Linked DNA regions of Sinorhizobium fredii USDA 257. Each later gene encodes a partner of the first gene's protein in a complex. Links are inferred from orthologs where the notes say so. Each region holds a gene or a part of one and is shown in the gene's direction. Other genes may lie near its edges. The genes, in order: uvrB and USDA257_RS21765.

Evidence for each region.
Region 2: the proteins of uvrB (region 1) and USDA257_RS21765 are in contact, whole or in part, in a crystal structure (PDB 7EGT), measured with the Thermus thermophilus proteins. The link is inferred for Sinorhizobium fredii USDA 257 from one-to-one orthologs. Residues at the interface, in WP_096411307.1 of Thermus thermophilus: Glu23, Leu25, Arg26, Asp27, Gly28, Glu29, Arg30, Phe31, Arg55, Glu326, Asp327, Phe328, Glu379, Ser382, Gln383, His398, Gly400, Arg401; in WP_096412145.1 of Thermus thermophilus: His654, Arg656, Phe657, Gln666, Asp668, Glu669, Lys680, Arg681, Leu682, Ser683, Lys685, Tyr686, Ala687.

Annotation. Positions count from the first base shown.
Region 1 is NC_018000.1:4,348,006-4,358,764, forward strand. The notes cover bases 4,361-7,952. They hold uvrB (excinuclease ABC subunit UvrB), read left to right. Parts: upstream 4,361-4,719; coding sequence 4,720-7,752; downstream 7,753-7,952. Other genes in these bases: USDA257_RS20315 (DMT family protein), read right to left, coding at 4,361-4,478. Outside these bases: USDA257_RS20295 (extensin-like domain-containing protein), read right to left, coding at 1-652; USDA257_RS20300 (Kazal-type serine protease inhibitor family protein), read right to left, coding at 859-1,401; USDA257_RS20305 (methyl-accepting chemotaxis protein), read right to left, coding at 1,612-3,420; USDA257_RS20310 (acyl-CoA thioesterase), read left to right, coding at 3,623-4,009; more of USDA257_RS20315, read right to left, coding at 4,125-4,360; USDA257_RS20325 (hypothetical protein), read left to right, coding at 8,552-8,956; USDA257_RS20330 (J domain-containing protein), read right to left, coding at 9,272-9,859; USDA257_RS20335 (cold-shock protein), read left to right, coding at 10,409-10,621; tRNA dihydrouridine(20/20a) synthase DusA, read right to left, coding at 10,753-10,759. UniProt on the Escherichia coli protein: The UvrABC repair system catalyzes the recognition and processing of DNA lesions. A damage recognition complex composed of 2 UvrA and 2 UvrB subunits scans DNA for abnormalities.
Region 2 is NC_018000.1:4,635,599-4,645,985, forward strand. The notes cover bases 3,003-6,222. They hold USDA257_RS21765 (ATP-dependent helicase), read left to right. Parts: upstream 3,003-3,376; coding sequence 3,377-6,022; downstream 6,023-6,222. Other genes in these bases: USDA257_RS21760 (carboxymuconolactone decarboxylase family protein), read left to right, coding at 3,003-3,250; USDA257_RS21770 (GNAT family N-acetyltransferase), read right to left, coding at 6,033-6,222. In the rest of the region: USDA257_RS21745 (efflux RND transporter permease subunit), read right to left, coding at 1-557; USDA257_RS21750 (efflux RND transporter periplasmic adaptor subunit), read right to left, coding at 554-1,747; USDA257_RS21755 (cyclase family protein), read left to right, coding at 2,005-2,817; more of USDA257_RS21760, read left to right, coding at 2,840-3,002; more of USDA257_RS21770, read right to left, coding at 6,223-6,494; USDA257_RS21775 (phosphoribosyltransferase), read right to left, coding at 6,581-7,291; USDA257_RS21780 (GGDEF domain-containing protein), read left to right, coding at 7,575-8,810; USDA257_RS21785 (CreA family protein), read left to right, coding at 8,894-9,394; USDA257_RS38040 (hypothetical protein), read right to left, coding at 9,495-9,797; USDA257_RS21790 (hypothetical protein), read right to left, coding at 10,087-10,387. UniProt on the Escherichia coli protein: A helicase with DNA-dependent ATPase activity. Unwinds DNA duplexes with 3'-5' polarity. Translocates on single-stranded DNA with 3'-5' polarity. Initiates unwinding more efficiently from a nicked substrate than double-stranded DNA.

The DNA of each region.
Region 1 (10,759 bases):
CCGAGAGAGGATTGCGGGCGCGCGGCAGGAAGGCGACCTGCTGCGGCTCCTCGGCACGCCGACCGGCCCGCTGCGGCGTGACGTGTCGCGCCCTCGACGGCTCTTCGGGCGAGATCTGTTCCGGCGTCAGCGGCGGCAGATCGGGATCGTAGCCCGGAGATGCTTCCGCTGCGGGCGCAAGCTCGGCGGAGCCGCCGAGCTGACGCACATTGTCCTCGCCGATACCGCCGACAACCGGCTGAGTGGCGTTGCCTTCGGCAATGTCACCGGCCTGCTCCTGCGCCAGGCCGACGACCGGCTCGACGCCGAGCATTGCATCCATATTGACGCCTTCGGGCGGAACCGACATTGGGCCGGCGCTTGCGACTTGCGTTTCAGCCGTATCCGGCTGGCTGTCGATCATCGGCAGACTGCCCTGCGGCTCGGCAGCGCCAGCGGCCCCGTCACTGAGGGTCGATACCGGCCCTTCCGACGGATAGGCGGCGGCCGCCTGTTCCGGTTTGGTTACGACGCGGCTCGGCCTGATGGCGCCGACACGGGAGGCGCCGTCGACCCTGGTCGGCGGCGAAAGTGCGTCAGTGCTGCAGGCCACAAGCGGGATGGACAGCAGCAGCGCCGTCAACGGTCGATGGAGAAGAGAAACATACGCCATACCAATTGCCGCCTTCGTCCATGACAAAGCCACGACTTTGTCGGTCCATCGCCCGCCCGCAATCAAAACGTGGCGCCCCGCTATGTCGCCAAGCGGGCAAGCGGCCGAGAAAGACGGGTTCAGGCCGTACTATATGCAAACGTGGTAAATGAAGCGTTTGCTCGACACCAAAAGTGGCGCGAGTCCTGCCTCGGGTCGCGGTCTCCTCAACCGCACTCGCCGCGATGGACAATGCGGAAACCAGCGGCGCCGGCTTCGCAGGCATTTGGAAAGGTCGAGAGCCGCCCGCCGCGCTGGCCGCAGACGGGAGCATATTCCCGCGTGCAAAACTGCTGGGGCGGCGCGGGATCTTCGCTGCGCCGGCATTCGCCCGACCCGATCACCCGGAATCCGTCGGCGCGCGCCTCACAGGCATTCGGAAATGATCGCCTCAGCCTGCCGCGCTCGCCGCAGACCGGTGCGAATTCGCGGGTGCAGGCCTGCTCCAGCGGCGGACGGAAATCCGGCCGGCATTCGCCCCGGTGAAGGACGCGAAAGCCGTCGGCGCGCGCGTTGCAGGCATTGGGGAAGGTTCTGAGGCGGTTGCCGCGTTCGCCGCAGACCGGCGCGAATTCCATCGTACACATTTGCGGCGGACGGACCGGCGCGGGCCCAGGTTCGTCGACGACGACCGTGCAGGCGGAAAGAAAGCCGATCACCATCAAGATCGAAGCGGACGGCCGCGAGATGAAAAGCCTGAGTAGCGACATGGAAATCCTCCGCGATCATCTTTGCCTCGAGCGAACTGCAACGGCCGCCCTCTCCCGAGCGTGATCTCACCTGCAATGGACGGTGCCGTCAAGTTCCGCGAACCGGATCCCCTTCATGCAACTGGGGATGGATAGAATAATGTCGAAACAAAGAACCCGCGCTCTTTCGAACGCGGGCCAGTCTGGCAATTGGTCTTCTATTTTGTTGTGTCAGGCCGCCCGATCATAGGCGGCTTGCCCGTCCCGCAGGCGGAACCTCTCGAGCAGCGACTTCAACTCGCGGCTCTCCTGGGCCAGCACCTGGCTCGCGGCGGTTGTTTCCTCGACCATGGCCGCGTTCTGCTGCGTCATCTGGTCCATGCTGTTGACGGCAGTGTTCACCTCCTGGAGACCCGTCGCCTGTTCGCGAGCCGCGGTGGCGATCGAGGCGACCTGTTCGTTCACTTGGTTGACGAGGGCCTCGATCTCCTTGAGGGCGTCACCCGTGGAGCGAACGAGCTCGACGCCCGCGCCGACTTCCTTGACCGACGTGCCGATAAGACCCTTGATTTCCTTCGCTGCCCCGGCCGACCGTTGCGCAAGCTCGCGAACTTCCTGGGCGACGACCGCAAAACCGCGCCCCGCCTCGCCCGCCCGCGCCGCTTCCACGCCGGCGTTCAGCGCCAGCAGGTTGGTCTGGAAGGCGATCTCGTCGATGACGCCGATGATCTGGCTGATGCGGCTCGAGGAATCCTCGATCCGCCCCATGGCATCGATCGCGTTACGGACGATGCCGCCGGATTTCGCCGCACTCGCCTTGGTCTCGTTGACCATGTCGCGCGCCTCGACGGCGCGATCCGAGGCGTGACGCACGGTCGAGGTAATCTCGTCGAGCGCCGCGGCCGTTTCTTCCAGGGCGGCCGCCTGCTGTTCCGTCCGCCGCGCCAGATTGTTCGCCGCCTCGGAAATATCGCCGGCACTGCCATGCACGATCTCGGTCGATTGCGAGATCGCCCCGATGGCATCCCGAAGCGCGGCAACGGCAGCATTGAAGTCATGCTTGAGCTTGCCGTATTCCGGCGCGATCCGCCCGACCTCGGCCGTGAGATCGCCGCTTGCCAGCCGCTCGAGAGCGGCGCCAAGTGTTTCCATCGCCTCGGCTTGGGCGGCGGCGGTCGAGCGCTGCAGTTCTTCATTGCCGCGCCGCTCGGCGTTCAGCCGATCCTGCTGCTCGACTTCGCGCGAGCGCAGTTCCAAGCGCTCCTTCACGGAATCCCGCAGTACCATAAGTACCTTGGCCATCTGGCCGATCTCGTCGGCACGGTCCGTTTCCGGAATTTCCGAGGAAACGTCCTCGTCGGCGATCGCCTGCATGGAGACCTTCAGTTTCTCAACCGGCCGCACCACGCTGCGGACGATCGCCAGTGCCGCCAGCAGGATCGCCAGCGCCGCCGCTGCAAGAATGCCGCCCACCTGCCAGGCGCGCTCGCGGAACATGGCCGCCAGATCGTCGGCATAGACGCCGGTGCCGACAACCCAGCCCCAAGGCTTGAAGCCTGCCACATGCGAATATTTCAGCACCGGTTCCTCGGCACCGGGCTTCGGCCAGTAGTAGTCGACGAAGCCCCTGCCCTGGGCCTGCACCGTCTTGACGAATTCGACGAACAGGAACTTCCCGTTGGGATCCTTGTTCTGGGAAAGATCCTTGCCGTCCAGTTCCGGCTTGATCGGATGCATCACCATCGTCGGATGCATGTCGTTGACCCAGAAGTAGCCACTGTCCTGGTAGCGCATCGCCTTGATCGCTTCCAAGGCACGTTTCTGCGCCTCCTCGCGTGAAAGCGTTCCGGCCTGTTCCTGCTTGTGATAGGCCTCGAACACCGTAACGGCGTTGTCGTTCATCGCCGAAAGCATCGCCTTACGCTCGGCGACGAGCTTGTCCTGCGCCTGGACCAGGCCGAAGGTCAGCGCCCCCGCCATCACCAACAACGCAAATGCCACCAGCGCGTAAAGCCGCGCCGAAATCCGAAATCGTCTCATCCCAGCCTCCCTTTCAGTGGCTTGCAGGATAAAGGGAGGAATTTGCGAAGCTCCTAACAAAGATTCGCTAGATTTTACGATTCAGGATTAACTTTTCGGCAACCAAGGCGCGTGCCGGAGAGGATGCGAGATTTGGTGCTGGCCTCTTTTTCGGATACCCGCCATAGACTAAACCTTTTGTCGGCAACGGGGGAGAAGCCGCATGAATGCAGTGATCAAGCCGAATGGCGAGCTAACCTTGCGCACCCTGGCGATGCCCGGCGATGCCAATGCCGCCGGCGACATATTTGGCGGATGGGTGATGGCGCAGATGGACCTTTCCTGCGGCATCCGCGCCGCCGAACGTGCCAGGGGCCGCGTCGTCACCGCCGCCGTCAAGGAAATGGCCTTCGCTTTGCCGGTCAAGATCGGCGACACGCTGTGCATCTATACGGATATCGTCAAGGTCGGACGCACCTCGATGACCCTCAAGGTTGAGGCCTGGGCGCAGCGCTATCTCTCGCATGTGATGGAGAAGGTTACCGACGCCATTTTCGTGATGGTGGCGCTCGACAGTACCGGGAAGCCGACGCCCGTGCCGGCGGAATAGCCATGGACGAGCCCGCGCCGGATCCGGCAATCTTTTCCTAGCGCCTTGCTCTACCAGTTTACCTGGATGGCGGGAGAAGGTCGCGGCAGCGGGATGAGGGGCAATTCATCCGCCCTCAGCCCTTGAAAATGAACGAGGCGCCGAGCGCGATCAGCGCGAAACCGACGAGTTGATGCCAGCCGATCGGCTCCTTCAGCCAGAAGATCGAAAAGAGGACGAAGATGGTGAGCGTGATCACCTCCTGCATCGTCTTCAACTGCGCCGCCGAATAGACGGAATGGCCGATGCGGTTGGCGGGTACCGCCAGCCAATATTCGAAGAAAGCGATGCCCCAGCTGGCGGCGATGACGATATAGAGTGGCGAGGACGTGAACTTCAGGTGACCGTACCAGGCGAAGGTCATGAAGACATTGGAGGCGAGCAGCAGCAGCACCGGCCAGACATAGGCGGGATTGACGGCAAAGGGCATTGGGACCTCGGGAGGACGCGAATCGGTGACCGAGGATGATCCGGCCGCCGTCCTCCTCGCAAGCGTCTTCGCCGTATCCGGAGCGGATGTGCCCTGCTTTTTCCGCACGATTTCTCGCGACCAGCAGCTGCCACATGCTGTCGGCTCTACGCCACCGTCCTCGAAAAATCCATCCGCTTCGTTTCCCTTTTGTACTCCTTCCCCCTTGGCTTTCGGCCTGACTCTGTCCATATTCCCCGCCATGGCCCAGAAACCGAAAAAATCCCCGAAAAATTCGTCCACACCCAGCGGTTTCGAGGAAGCCCCGCAGGCGCCGCTTTCCGGCACGCCGCTGTCCGGCAACGTCTCCGACTGGGTGAAGCAGCTCGAGGCTGAGGCGGAGGCGTCGACCTTCGAGAGCCAGCGCGAGGTCGCTTCGAAGGCGGGCAAGCACCGCAAGAAGGTCGAGATTGCCGCATCGAAAGCGACCTCGGACGGTGAAGAGAGATCGGCCGAAGGCCGCAAGCCCGAACGGGCGTCCGAGCTGACGCGAGGCCCCCGCGGAGCGAAGGCGCAACGCGCCGACAGCGCGAGCGGAAAGACGATCAGCGGCAAGACCGCACGCGGCACCTCGATGGGCGGCAGCCACGACCCGAAGACGCGTGCTGCCGCCGGGCTCAACCCGGTCGCCGGCCTCGATGTAGCGCTCGAGGATGCCGACAAGCTGACGACGGGCTCCGGCGTCACCGCCACGGTCGATGTATTGGCGAAGCTCATCGAGAGCGGCAATCCGCTGTTCAAGGACGGTAAGCTCTGGACGCCGCACCGGCCTGCCCGACCGGAAAAGTCCGAAGGCGGCATCGCCATCCGCATGCAATCGGACTACGAGCCCGCAGGCGACCAGCCGACCGCGATCGCCGATCTCGTCGACGGTCTCACCACCGGCGAGCGCAACCAGGTGCTGCTCGGCGTCACTGGCTCCGGCAAAACCTTCACCATGGCCAAGGTGATCGAGGCGACGCAGCGTCCGGCCGTCATCCTGGCGCCGAATAAGACGCTCGCCGCCCAGCTCTATTCCGAGTTCAAGAACTTCTTCCCGGAAAACGCCGTCGAGTATTTCGTCTCCTACTACGACTACTATCAGCCGGAAGCCTATGTGCCGCGCTCCGACACCTATATCGAGAAGGAATCCTCGATCAACGAGCAGATCGACCGGATGCGCCACTCGGCGACGCGCTCGCTGCTCGAACGCGACGACGTCATCATCGTCGCCTCGGTCTCCTGCATCTACGGTATCGGCTCGGTCGAGACCTACACGGCGATGACCTTTCAGATGAATGTCGGCGACCGGCTGGACCAGCGGCAATTGCTCGCCGATCTGGTGGCGCAGCAATACAAGCGCCGCGACATGGATTTCCAGCGCGGCTCCTTCCGGGTGCGCGGCGACACGATCGAGATCTTCCCGGCCCACCTGGAGGATGCCGCCTGGCGCATCTCGATGTTCGGCGACGAGATCGACGCGATCACCGAGTTCGATCCGCTGACCGGCCAGAAGACCGGCGACCTGAAATCGGTGAAGATCTACGCCAACTCGCACTATGTGACGCCGCGGCCGACGCTGAACGCCGCCACGAAGGCGATCAAGGAGGAGCTGGCGCAACGCCTGGTCGAACTGGAGCGCGCCGGCCGCCTGCTGGAGGCGCAGCGCCTCGAGCAGCGCACCCGCTACGACCTCGAAATGCTCGAGGCCACCGGCTCCTGCCAGGGCATCGAGAACTATTCGCGCTACTTGACCGGCCGCAGGCCCGGCGAACCGCCACCGACGCTGTTCGAATATATTCCCGACAATGCGCTGATCTTCATCGACGAAAGCCACGTCACCATTCCGCAGATCGGCGGCATGTATCGCGGCGACTTCCGCCGCAAGGCGACGCTGGCCGAATACGGCTTCCGCCTGCCCTCCTGCATGGACAACCGGCCGCTGCGCTTCGAGGAATGGGACGCGATGCGACCCGACACGATCGCCGTCTCGGCGACGCCCGGCGGTTGGGAGATGGAGCAGTCCGGCGGCGTCTTCGCCGAGCAGGTGATCCGCCCGACCGGCCTGATCGACCCCCCGGTCGAGGTGCGCTCCGCCAAGACGCAGGTCGACGATGTGCTGGGGGAAATTCGCGAGACCGCCGCCGCCGGCTACCGCACGCTGGTCACGGTGCTGACCAAGCGCATGGCCGAGGACCTCACCGAATATCTGCACGAGCAGGGCGTCCGGGTGCGCTACATGCACTCCGACATCGACACGCTGGAGCGCATCGAGATCATCCGTGATCTCCGCCTCGGCGCCTTCGACGTACTGGTCGGCATCAACCTGCTGCGCGAGGGCCTCGACATTCCCGAATGCGGCTTCGTCGCCATTCTCGACGCCGACAAGGAAGGCTTCCTGCGCTCGGAAACCTCGCTCATCCAGACGATCGGCCGCGCCGCCCGCAATGTCGACGGCAAGGTCATCCTCTATGCCGACACGATCACCGGCTCGATGAGCCGGGCGATGGAGGAAACCGCCCGCCGTCGCGAGAAACAGATGGCCTACAACCTCGAGAACGGCATCACGCCGGAATCGGTGAAGGCGAGGATCTCCGATATCCTCGATTCGGTCTACGAGCGCGACCACGTCCGTGCCGACATCTCCGGCGTCTCCGGCAAGGGCTTTGCGGATGGCGGCCACCTCGTCGGCAACAATCTGCAGGCGCATCTCAATGCGCTGGAAAAACAGATGCGCGATGCCGCCGCCGACCTCGACTTCGAAACCGCCGCGCGGCTGCGCGACGAGATCAAACGCCTCAAGGCCGCCGAACTCGCGGTCCTCGACGATCCGATGGCAAGAGAAGAGGCGAAGTCGCAAGAGAGCGGGAAGCGGGGTACGAAGAGCGCCCCCAGCCCGAGCTCTCCTGTTGCGGGGGAGATGTCCGGCAGGACGGAGGGGGGTACCTCGTCCACCGGCTACTTCCAGAAACCCTCCCTCGACGACATGGGCCCGGGCACCGACACCGAGCGCCCGCTCTTCCGCAAGCCGGATCTCGACGAAATGGGCCGCAAGTCGGAAGGGCAATCGCTGTTCAGGAAAAACACCCTCAACGAGATGACCGTCGGGCGGACCGAGAAGCCCATCACTGGCCACGTTCCGGAAAAGCCGATCCTCACCCGCGCCAAACCCGGCATCGGCTCCTATGAGGACCAAGCGGACGAGAAGCGGCAGAAGGGCCGAACGAAAGGAAAAACGGGGCGGCCGGGGCGGTAGTGGATCGATGGACTCGATTTTCACGAACCCATTTTTCACTACATTTACGGAAAAACCTCCCCAGACTAATAGAAGTCTCGTTCAGCCGAGTCTTGGGGGTACTTACAACGCGCTCGCACGCATACGTGTAGATATACACGGCAGCAGCCTGATCGTAGCCGACGAGTAGGTTCTCAATTGTGTCAACTTAAGCCATCACATCAGCAAGAGTATCGTTGCGTCGAACCTTAAATGAATGGGCCACTTCGCCCCTTTTTTGCGCCAGAATTATGCATCGCCTGCATTAGCACAACGTCAGTATTTTCTGGATCAACCCCAATGGGAAGCTGGCCATTACGCATTGTCACGGATTAATGCCTTTCCCGCTCCAAATCTCGCATCCCGCTGCAGCCAAGAAGCAACCGATTACTACGCTAATGCTACACCTAGGGATATATGGCTATTTGCATCAACTGTCATCTGGAGAGCACGCTTTTCCCTATATGGACAATCCGCTTTGACATGCCGGCTCTAACACAAACTGAGCGAAAACTCGACTCACCATAAGGTAGCTGGAGCTTGCCTAGACACTCGCGCTAGTCAGGGGGATGCCCCTCCTCCTCCGCCGCCCGACCGATCGATCGGCACACAAGCGCAACGTGAGAAGACGTGTACTCACGCGCTACACCCTATCATTTTCCAGGTCAATTTACGCGCCCACCCCGTTTTCCCGTCCTCACGCAGCCAAAAACCCTAACTTTATAGGGAACATTCCCGCAAATTGCGAATTTCAGTGCCATCTAATTTAGGGAGAACGAAGATGCGCATCTTGGAGACATTTTTAACGAGCACCGGCCTGGCGCTGGTTTCGGCTGGATTTATTGCATCGGCCCCGGTTCCGGCACAAAGCCAGGATGGTCCCATCCTTATGGCTCAACAGTGCAGCCCCCTTACAGACGCGAACTTTGCGGCTTGCTGCGCGGCGGAGAACCGAACCGACATCCTCACGTCCGCGCAGATCGCGCAATGTCCGCCTTTGGCCACGGCAGTAATCACGCCCACCAATCCGTTCTCAACGACTAACGCCGGCGGCGGCGGCAATGACGGCGGCAATGACGGCGGTGGCGGCGGCCAAGATCACGGCCAGGGCGGGCAGGATCGGGGCCAGGGCGGCCAGGATCGGAACAGGGACAACCGAGACCCCGGACCGGGTAACCAGGATTAAGGCAAGTGAACCCAGGATCTGGACGAAACCATTAGCGTAGTTTCGACGAGCGTATCCCAGCGCTCGCTGCCAATGACCTATAAACTAGTCGCGCCGGCTCACCCAACCGGCGCGACCAAAACCCTCCCCTCGGATTGGGAGAAGCAAAGCCACAGCTCCTCCCGTCCTGCCGGTCCCGCCGGAAATGAAGGATCCGGCCCTTTTTCGCCCGCTCGTTTGCTCTAGTCTTGGCTATGCTTGGCGCCGACCGCTGCCGTTCCGCCAGTGGAAGCTGACAAAGGGACCGCGGCGTCACGATTCCTCAGAATGCTTGGACTACTCCGCCGCCCGTGCCTCCACCTGAAGCGGCTCCATCTCATACGAATAGCCTTCCAGCATCGCATAAGCCTCCTCGATGATCTCGATCTGCGCTTCGGCATTCTTGATCGCGTCGCTGATCGACTGGCTGCGGGCGCGCAGCATCGAGCCGAGCACGTCGGTGTCCGGCCGCCGGCCGAGACGGTCCAGGTGCTTGCGGACGCGCGAGCGGTGGCGTTCGAGTTCGAGGATATGGAAGCGGGTCTTGACGATGTCGTCGGAGAGCTTGCGCCGCATCGCCGCCACCGGGTCGAAGCTGCCGGGCTCGCGCAGGTCGAGAATGAAATCGTTGACGAGTGTCTCCAACATCATCAGGCCCTTGAGCTGCTTGGGATCGACGAGCTGCGGATCGTAGCCGGTGTCGTCATAGACTTTGCGGCGCACCGGATCCTTCAGAAGATCATAGGCCGCCTGCAGCTTGCCGAACTGCTCGGCATCGCCGCCGCGGTCCGGATGGGCTGTCTTCACCGCCCGGCGATAGGCCGCCCGGATCGCCCGCTCGTCGGCGTCGCGCTCAATTCCAAGGAGGGCATAGGGATCGATCACGGCCACCTGCTTTCGTCGACTTGCAATTTTCTGTCCGGTTCAGACCTACCGGTTCGCTGTGCCAGCAGCAAGTCCAGTGGATGCGAGAAGACGCGCCACGCTCAGCCCAGCGTCGAGACGAAATTGTGGTCGAAACGAGGCAATCCACGACATTTGTCCGTCACTTCGACTTCCAGAAACACCGGACATAGCACGGCCTTGCGCGGACACTGCGACAGCCGGAACTCTTCGCTTGCCTTTTCCCCGAAATACTGCCACTCCTAACCCCGTTCGGGCGATTTCAATCCCGGAGACTGGACTTTCGTTTGAGCCCGGCCAAGACCGGGACTGCCGCAAGCGGCATCGTAGACGTCTTTTCCCCGAATCGTGACCACTCGACGCCTTTCAGCACCCTACATGGTTCCCTGGATCGGGACCAATTAGGGAGACGCTGAAGACGACATGTTCGTTTCCTTTTAGGGGCACGAACACACTACCTCAAGCAGCCAAGGCGTGCTATTGAAGCGCTGGGTTGCGGCAAAGACAGACTGAAGGAAAAGGACTTCTTCCATGGCCACCAAGGGCATCGTAAAATTCTTCAACCAGGACAAGGGTTTTGGTTTCATCACGCCGGATGGCGGCGCGAAGGACGTTTTCGTCCACATCTCCGCGGTTCAGGCCGCCGGCCTCGCGACGCTCAAGGACGGCCAGCAGGTCAGCTTCGACACCGAGCCGGACCGCATGGGCAAGGGCCCGAAGGCGGTCAACCTCCAGGCTATCTAAGCCGGACGTTCAGATCGGATTATGAAAGATGGCGCTTCGCAAGAGGCGCCGTTTTTCGTTGGGGGGAAGTTTGCCACAGCGCGGTCGCTCAAGGGACCCGCCATGCCCCTTGCTGGGCTCGGCCTACAGCCCTATTCC
Region 2 (10,387 bases), 290 kb from region 1 along the record:
GCCGCCAGCCGGTCGCTGATCTCGTTCTCGACCAGCAGAGTCATGTCTTCCATCGACATGGTGTCGGAGGTCAGCGCCAGACGCATGATCGGCTGGCTGTCGGAATCGGCCTTGACGATGCGCGGCTCCTCCGCGTCATCCGGCAATTGGCCGGTGATCCGCCCGAGCGCGTCGCGGATATCGTTGGCCGCCTGGCCGATGTCGGTCGTGTCGGAAAATTCGAGCGTCACGCGGCTGCGGCCGAACGACGACGAAGAGGAGATGCCCTTGATGCCCTGGACGCGCGACACAGCGCCTTCGATGACCGAGGTCACCTCGCGGTCGATCGTCTCGGGCGAGGCGCCCTCGAACTCCGTCGTGACCGATATGACCGGTTGGTCGACCTGCGGCAGCTCGCGGATTTCGATGCCGTTCCAGGCGGCAAGACCCGCGACCACGATCAGCATGTTGACGACGAGCGCGAAGATCGGCCGGCGGATGAAGAGCGCGGTGAAGCCGGTCTTTCCGCCCTGCCCGCCGGCCGAACTGCCATGGTGGCCGCCTATGCCGATGTTCATTGCGTGTCCTCCGCCACCTTCTGCTCGCGCTCGGACCTCGCTTCACCGGCGATGCGGACCGCGCCGCCATCGCGCAGCCGCTGCACACCCTCCGTCACGATACGGTCGCCCTCGGCGACTTGCGCCTCTACGAGTACCCTGTCGGGATTGCGCTGGATGATTTTGATCGGCACCCGTTCGCTCTTGTCGCCATTGACGCGCCAGATATAGGACCCTTCCGAACTCCACTGGACTGCCAGCGGATCGACGGTCGGGTAACGATCGCCGTCAAAGGCCATCATGACGGAAAAGGACATGCCGGCGCGCAGCATGTCGTCCGGATTCTCCAGCCGCGCTCGCACCCTGAGCGTCCTACTCGCCTGATCGAGACGGTTGTCGATCGCATGGATGGCGCCGTCCAACTGCCGCCCGGGCTGCGCCACTGCATTCGCCGTGACGGGCTGCCCGACGGAAATCTTGCTGGCAAAGCGTTCCGGCACCCAGAAGTCGACAAGGATCTGCGATCGGTCGTCAACGACTGCGATCGGCGTCGATGTGGTGACGTAGTCGCCGACATTGATGGTGATGATGCCGACGATGCCCTTTGAAGGCGCGACGATGTCGCGCCGCTTGAGATCCAGTTCTGCCGTCCTGAGCGCCAGTTCGGCCGCCTGCATGGCGATCTCCGCGTCGCGGACCTCGACCGCAGTCACCGCGCGCGCCGTTCCGAGATTGCGATAGCGCTCGACCTTTTCCCGGGCGCTGTCACGCGTCAGCCTGGCCTGCTCGGCGGCAATCATCTGCTCGTCGTTGTCAAGCCGCGCGATGATCTGGCCTTCCTCGATCCGGTCGCCGGATTTTACCAGGATTTCCGTGAGATTGCCCGTCGAAGCAGGCGTCACCGTAACCGAACGGATGGCTTCGCCGTTGCCGATGGCGTTCAGGCGGTCGTTGACGATCGCGCTTTCCGCCGGCCTCACGACCACGAGCGCCCCGTCCGAGAAGCCGCCGCGCCCACCTTCTCCGCGCCCGCCATTGCGCTGTCCTGCGGCGCCTTCCCCCCCTTGCGATCCCGAAAGCGCATCGATCAGCGGATGCGAAACACCGATCGCCCCCAGAGTTTCTCCCGCTCCGGGTACAAAGCGCACCCAGACGACGCCCCCGACGACGAGAACGACGAGGCTGATCGCCAGTTGCTTCAAAAAGCGCATTCATGTCTCCGAATAAGATACGCGCTCCAGCGCGGCGCGTACCGGCGGAACGTTCCGAGTTGTCGAGAGTATCGTTATTAGCGCGCCTTCGGGCAATCTCGGAACGCCATCATTACGCATTTGTAATGAAAGCAGAATTTGATGTCCGCATCATGGCGCTCCAGCGCTCAGCTCCACCGGATAACCAGGGTTTACAGCCGCCGCGGCTCGGCTATTCTGCCGCTGAAGCCGGACGTTGAAGCGCGGGGAGAAAGCACATGTGCGATGCATGCGTGATCGAATCGGTAAAGCAGCAGATGTTGTCGCGACGCGGCTTCTTCCGCGCCACCGCAGTGGGAACAGCGGGCGTTGCAGCCGCCGGGATGGGAATAGCGCCGTCGGCGCTCGCAGCCGGCCATGCCAGCCTCACCGACCTCACCCATGAAGAGTTCCCGACCTTCTTCGGCCAGCAGCAATTCTTCCGCGAGCAGAAATTCAACTATGCCGAACACACGTTCAACCTGTTCGAACTCCGGCTGAACGAACACACCGGCACGCATGTCGACGCGCCGCTGCATTTCTCTGTCGATGGTCTTTCGGTCGCCGAACTGCCGGTCGAGAAGCTCGTCGTGCCGCTCTGCGTCGTCGACATTCGCGAGAAGGCCGCGGCCGACCCGGACGCGCAGGTGACGCCGGACGATATCAAGGCATGGATCGCCACCAACGGCGACATCCCGGAGAACGCCTGCGTCGCCATGCTCTCCGGATGGTCGGCGCATGTGAGTACGGACAAGTTCCGCAACCCGGACAGCGAGGGCAAGCTGCACTTTCCCGGCTTCCATGTCGAAACCGCCAAGTTCCTGCTCGAGGAAACGAAGGCGGCCGGGATCGCCGTCGACACGCTCTCGCTCGATCACGGCATATCGCCAGATTTCGCCACCCACCGCGCTTGGCTGCCGGAGGGCCGCTGGGGGCTGGAGGCTGCTGCCAATCTCGACAGGCTGCCGGCCAAGGGCGCGACGCTCGTTCTCGGCGCGCCGAAGCACCGCGGCGGCACCGGCGGTCCGGCGCGCGTGTTCGCCCTCGTCTAGGAACCGGCGAGAAGGAGGAAGCATGAGCACCGTCGCCCCGCCGTCCGATCCGGAAGCCGACCCGCGCGTGAAGGCGGTTTTCGACGATATCCGCGCCACCCGGAAATCGGACTTCGTCAACAATATGTGGCTCTGGCTCGCCTTCGATCCGGACCTCCTGGAACGCACCTGGGCGGAGGTCAAGGCGGTGATGGCGACGCCCTCGGCGCTCGATCCGCTGGTGAAGGAAATGCTCTATATCGCCGTCTCCGTCACCAATGGCTGCGGCTACTGCATCCATTCGCATACGGCCGCCGCCAAGGCGAAGGGCATGAGCGAGGCCGCGCACGCCGATCTGCTGCGCGTCATTTCGCTGGCCGCCAAGACCAACCAGCTGGCGACCGCGCTGCAGGTTCCTGTCGATCCGGTCTTCGACGCCATGGCCGATCGATAGCGACGTCAAAGCGCGCTCCTGAAAACGCCAGTCTTTCCACAGGCTTGCTCGGATGCGACGAGACTCCGGAATAAAAGAGGAACATCCTTTCTGGCCTTTCGGTCCCGAATCACTACATTGGGCCGCATGAGCAAAGGTTTCGACGACATTCCCTTCTTCGACGAGGAGCCGGCGCCGCGCAAACCCGCGCCTGCCGCCGGCGGCATCGCCGCGCGCGCCATGGCCGCCCGCGACAAAACCCAACGGCCGGACTATTTCTCCGGACTCAATCCGGAACAGCGCGAAGCCGTCGAAACGCTTGAGGGGCCGGTCCTGGTGCTCGCCGGCGCCGGTACCGGCAAGACGCGCGTGCTGACCACCCGCATCGCTCATATTCTTTCGACCGGCCGCGCCTACCCGTCACAGATCCTTGCCGTGACCTTCACCAACAAGGCGGCGCGCGAGATGAAGGAGCGCATCGGCGTGCTCGTCGGCCATGCGGTCGAAGGCATGCCCTGGCTCGGCACCTTCCACTCGATCGGCGTCAAGCTCCTGCGCCGCCATGCCGAACTCGTTGGGCTGAGGTCCGATTTCACCATCCTCGATACCGACGACGTGGTCCGCCTGATCAAGCAGCTCATCCAGGCGGAAGGCCTCGACGACAAACGCTGGCCGGCCAAGCAATTCGCCGGCATGATCGACACCTGGAAAAACAAGGGCCTCGATCCGGCGCATATTCCCGAAGGCGACGCGCGCGCCTTCGCCAACGGCAAGGGCCGCGAGCTCTATGCCGCCTATCAGAACCGGCTGCTAACGCTGAATGCCTGCGACTTCGGCGACCTGCTCCTGCATCCGATCCGGATGTTCCGCGCCAATCCGGACGTGCTCAAGGACTATCACGGCAAGTTCCGCTACATCCTCGTCGACGAGTACCAGGACACCAATACGGCGCAATATATGTGGCTGCGGCTCTTGGCGCAGCGGCACCAGGGGTCGCGGGGAAAACACCAAGTTTCGCCTCAAGAACACCCCTCCCCAACCCCTCCCCACAAGGGGGAGGGGCAAGCCCGTGCGGCCTCCTCCCTTTCCACATCGCACGCGAGAGATGAGGACACGGCGGCGCGTCAGTCTAGCCCTTCCCCCTTGTGGGGAGGGGTTGCGGAGGGGAAATCCCACGGCACGGCGGAAGGGAAGCCCCACGTCAACATCTGCTGCGTCGGCGACGACGACCAGTCGATCTATGGCTGGCGCGGCGCCGAGGTCGACAACATCCTCCGCTTCGAGAAGGATTTCCCCGGCGCCAAGGTCATCAAGCTCGAGCGCAACTACCGCTCGACCGAACATATCCTCGGCGCCGCCGCGCATCTGATCGCCCACAACGAGGGCCGGCTTGGCAAGACGCTCTTCACCGAGCGCAGCCATCCGGACGACGAGAAGGTGCATGTCCACGCCGCCTGGGATTCGGAAGAGGAAGCACGCGCCGTCGGCGAGGAGATCGAGCAGCTCCAGCGCCAGAAGCACAAGCTGAACGACATCGCGATCCTGGTGCGCGCCTCCTTCCAGATGCGCGAATTCGAAGACCGCTTCGTCACCCTCGGCCTCAATTATCGCGTTATCGGCGGCCCGCGCTTCTACGAGCGGCTGGAAATCCGCGATGCCATGGCCTATTTTCGCCTCGTCTGCCAGCCGGCCGACGACCTCGCCTTCGAGCGCATCGTCAACACGCCGAAGCGCGGCCTGGGTGATACCACCGTTCGCAACCTGCACGACTATGCTCGCGCCCGCGACATTCCGATGCTTGCCGCCGCAACCGAGATCATCGACACCGACGAGCTGAAGCCGAAGGCACGCAAGGCGCTGTTCGACGTCGTCACCGATTTCCGCCGCTGGCAGACTTTGCTCGAAACGACGCCGCATACGGAGCTTGCCGAGCAGATCCTCGACGAGAGCGGCTACACCGCCATGTGGCAGGCCGACAAGTCCGCCGAAGCGCCGGGGCGGCTCGAAAACCTCAAGGAACTCATCCGCTCGATGGAGGCCTTCGAATCGATGCGCGGCTTCCTGGAGCATGTCGCGCTCGTCATGGATGCCGAGCAGAACGAGGACATGGATGCCGTGTCGATCATGACGCTGCATTCGGCCAAAGGCCTGGAATTCGACACCGTCTTCCTGCCGGGTTGGGAGGAAGGGCTGTTCCCACACCAGCGCGCCCTCGACGAAGGCGGCCGCGCCGGCCTCGAGGAGGAGCGCCGCCTCGCCTATGTCGGCATCACCCGGGCCAAGCACCGCTGCCATATCTGGTTCGTCTCGAACCGCCGCATCCATGGCCTCTGGCAGTCGACGATGCCCTCGCGCTTCCTGGACGAACTGCCGATTGACCATATCGAAGTTGCCGAGCAGGACGTCTCCTATGGCGGCTACAATCGCGGCGGCTACGGCCAATCGCGCTTCGACAAGGCCGACCCCTTCGAGAACACCTACCAGACGCCCGGCTGGAAACGCGCCCAGCAGCACCGCACAGACGCCACCCGCGACAACTGGGGTACCCGCTCCGGTCACGCCGTCGAGCGCATCGGCTACGGCGAGTCAGGTCCCCGCACCCGCACCATTGAAGGCGAACTCATCGCCAAGTCGACGACTGCGGAACCCTCGCGCTTCAGTGTCGGCGACCGCGTCTTCCATCTCAAATTCGGCAACGGCAACATTGCCGCGATCGAAGGCAACAAGCTGACGATCGATTTCGACCGCGCCGGTCAGAAGCGCGTGCTGGATGGATTTGTCGAAAGAGTGTGACGGGGCGACCTCAAATCACCATCCGATACATCACGAAGCCGGACTTCTCGGCGACCTTGTCGTAGAGGCGCATCGCCTTGAGGTTCGTCTCGTGGGTCAGCCAGTAGACGCGCGACGTGCCGGCTCGTCTTGCCGCTTCGAAGACCCCGTTGATCAGCGCCTCCCCGACCCCGCTGCCGCGCGCCGCCTCGTTGATGAAGAGGTCCTGGAGATAGCAATTCGGCTGGATTGCCGTGGTGGTACGGTGAAAGATGAAGTGCGTGAGCCCGACCAGCCGGCCCTTGCTCTCGGCAACCAGGGCATGCATTGGTTCATAGGCATCGAAGAAGCGCGACCAGGTCATGTAGGTGATGTCCTGAGCGAGAGCGCTTTCGCCCGAGCGTCCGTAAAAGGCGTTGTAGCCTTCCCAAAGCAGCAGCCACTGGTCGTAATCGCTCCGGACGAGCGGGCGGATGGATAGGTTTACGCTCATTGCAGACCCCACCGGAAAGGCCGTTACGGGGGCGCAGCATAACCGTTGATATCGGCGAGGTCTATGTGCCAGCCGCGTGCCGTTCATCACTCAATTTCATCTGAACCCGTCGAGCCGTTTCCCTCTGCGCTTCCTGGGCCCTCCCCCTTGGCGCGCCCCATGAGGGCGATCACCTCGGCGTCGGTGGTTTGCTCGAAATCGTCGTAGTAGATGCTGACGGCATGGAAGGGATGGGGCGTCGCGAGGCAGACGACCCGGTCGACTTGACGGCGGAGGCTGGCGATCGCACTCGGCGGAGCCACCGGAACGGCGATCATCAGCGCCGCAGCGCCCGCCTTCCGGAGTGCCTGAACGGCAGCGCTTACTGTCCCGCCGGTGGCAATCCCGTCGTCGACGATGACGACGTTGCGTTTCTCCGGCGAAATGCGCGGCCGATCCCCCAGATAAAGCCTGCGGCGGCGCTCCAGTTCGAGGCGCTGACGCGCCGTCTCGGCTTTGAGATATTCCTTGGAAGGACTGACGAGGCGCATCGCTTCGGCATTGAGGACCAGCTGCGGCTCGTCGCCATCGACGAGCGCGCCGAGACCGAATTCGGCATGTCCGGGAGCACCGATCTTCCGCACGATCAGGAGTTCGAGCGGGGCACCGAGGATCGCCGCCACCTCGAAGGCAACCGGCACGCCGCCGCGCGGCAGCGCCATCACCAGCGGATCGGCAAAGCCCTCCGGTCCTATCGCCGCGGCGAGTCTTCGGCCGGCATCGACCCTGTCTGCAAAGCAAAGGCTCTCATGGGACATGGCGTACGCTCCGGACCATCGTCCGACGAGTTGAACCGAGGCACTTCGCGAAACGTGATCGGCCCTTCGCCGTCCATGCATTGAGCGAAAGCCCAGCCCTCCTCGACCCGAATCCATTGTTCCGTTCAAAAATTTCATCGCAACCAATGCGAGAAAAGCTAAACGCTAAAATTGCAGCGAATTTGGCCGGCCTTCGTTAACACGGCCCCGCTACGAATTTCATCACGCATACGGCTGGCCCGAAAGCCATCCGCTTCATTTTAGCACGACAGGCCGTTTCGAAATGAGCATTTTCCCTGCCATATCGGTCATTGCGCATTTGGCACTTCTGCCCGCCCTTCTAAGCCTGCGAAGCTCCGAGACAGCAGGGGCGCGGGAATTCTCGATCGCCTGTGCACTATCGGCGATTGCAATTGCTCTGCTGACGGCGGCGACGTCGTTCAGCGTCCCCCTGGTCGCGATACCCGGCCATGCGGCGATGACAGCTGCCTTTTTCGCCATTCTTCTTGGCCTTCGCCGGCTCGTCGACCAGTCGGTCTCCATCGGCTTCTGTGCCACGCTCGCATTTGCGGCCGCCGCGGCCGGCCTTCTCGTCGATCTGGGCGGTCAAGACAGCTTCGGCGTACGCATGTTCGTCATCGCCGGCTGCGGCGCGGCTCTCCTTGTCGTCATCGGCCTGCCAATCCTTGACGGAGGGGCCAGGGAAAAGCCGGCATTTCGAGCCGTGGCAACCGGCTTGCTGGCGGTTGCCCTTACGGGGCTCGTTCACGCCGTCGGGTCCGCGCCCGAAGCGTCCCCTGACGCCCCCTTCTCCGCCGCAGCGCTCGCCTTCGAATTCTCCCTCGCCTTCCTGCAGATATTCTTCCTCCCCGCCCTTTTCGTCGCCGTGATCCTGACGATTGACAACCGCGTTATCGCCAGCCTGAGAACAATGCTCGCCCGCGACCCTTTGACGGGCGCCTTGTCGCGCAGAGCGCTTATCGAAGACGGAGAACGCACGATCGCCGACTGCCTTGCCCGTCATCGCCCGGCTGCCTTCCTCCAGCTCGATCTCGACTATTTCAAGCAGATCAACGACCACTACGGCCACGCTTGCGGCGACATGGCGCTCGCCCATTTCGTCGAGACCGTTTCCGCATTCCTCGACGGGCGCGGAATCTTTGGGCGGATCGGGGGCGAGGAATTCGGGATCGTGCTGCCGGACCATACGGAGGAGCGGGCGACAGCCGTCGCCGAGGCGATCTGCCGCGCCGTACGCGATACGCCAGTCGGCCGCGCGCATCAGCGCATCCGCTTGACGGTCAGCATCGGCATCGCTGCCGCATTAGCCGGCGACACGATCATGGACGTGATGATCCGCGCGGACCTGGCACTTTATGACTCCAAGGCCGATGGCCGCGATCGCTGCTCGATCGCCAGGCATCGCCAAGTCGATGCGAGCGCCCGCGCACTTGCAGCGGCTGCCGCGCAACTCAGAGAAGCCGACACTCACCGGGAGCAGTTGCGCCAGACTGCATGAGAGGCCAAGCAGCACGGGATCCGGCGTCTTGCATTGCCGACGCGACCACCTATGTGAACGATGCCGTTCATTGGAGGATACCCATGTTCCGCCGCACCCGCACCCTGCTTATCGCTGCCTCGCTGTCCTTGCTGGCCGCGACCACCCTGCCTGTTCGCGCCGAGACGGTGGGCAAAGTCGGCGTCGACTGGCTCGGCAACGATATCAAGATCGACGCCGTGCGCGATCCGAAGGTGAACGGCGTCACCTGCCACGTCACCTATTTCGACCGCAGCGTCATCGATCGCTTGAAGAACGGCAACTGGTTCGAGGATCCCTCGAATAATTCGATCGCCTGCCGCCAAACCGGGCCGATCGCCATCGGCGATATCGATCTGTCGAACGAGGGAGAGGAAGTCTTCCGTTCCGGCCTGTCGCTGATCTGGAAGGATCTGCTCGTGACCCGCATCTACGACAAGGCCAATGACACATTGATCTATCTTGCGCACTCGCGCCAATTGACCGACGGGTCTGCCAAGATGTCGATCACGACCGTGCCGCTCTTCGGCCAGACCGTCACTTGGGAAAAGGGCCGCCCCCAATAGACACTGCCGCCGCGATCAATCGCGGCGGCAGTAGGGGTGCTTCAAAGCGAACCTGGCTGAACCACCCGGTCCGGAGACCAGGCCCGATAGCTCCAGACCTTCAGGGTGTCGGCGGGAAGATACCGCGGTAATATTGACCCTCGCCCGTCTCGTACCTTTCCCTATAGGTAGCACCGCCACTCGGATAAACACGCTGGCCGTCGATACTACCCGTAGGCATGACATCGACATTCGACGGGGCGGCCCTTCGGGGCATCAGCACTCGCGTACGGTTCTGCGTTCCCGGAGGATTATTCGTATCGATCCCTTGGTAATAACTGTCTGCAAAGGCCGGTACGGCAACACTAGCAAGTGCGGACGAGAGGGCGAATGCGGCGAATGACGTTTTCAGAGAAAATCTCATGACGTTAACTCCTATCTCCGTTCAGCATCCTCGCCTCCTGACGGATGCAACAGTAGCAGCATACGGCCTCCTAGCGGATGCTGCAGTTACCAGGATAACACCTTTCGGAGCCTCGGCTTCCTCCGCACAGTCAATGTTTCGTCACGTTTGCTCATGCTACCGTGATACAGATTAAGCAACTTTAACTTGACGACCCATGGCAGACGACGGCTCGTCGACGTCTGGTCGTCGAGTGGCAAGTTCGTTGTTTGACGGCAGGGGTCGGCGTTGCTTGCCGGCCTTTGGCCGCTCAGGGAACTGGTGCCGGAGGGATGATACCCTGGTAGTAGTCGCCCTGACCGCCACCCTGGTACTCATTCTCGTAATGCTCACGGACCTGGGAAGGCGATCCGCCGAAGCGGCGCATAGGCACCGGCTCGACATAGATGCTGCCCGTCGGCGCCGGATCGACGTAGATGCTGCCGGTCGGCGCTGGATCGACATAGACCCTGGGCTCGACGTAATACGGGCTCTCAACCATAGGGACGTACACCGACCCACTGTTCTGGGTCCCCGGAGGATGATGCGGGTCGATGCCCTGATAAAAGCCA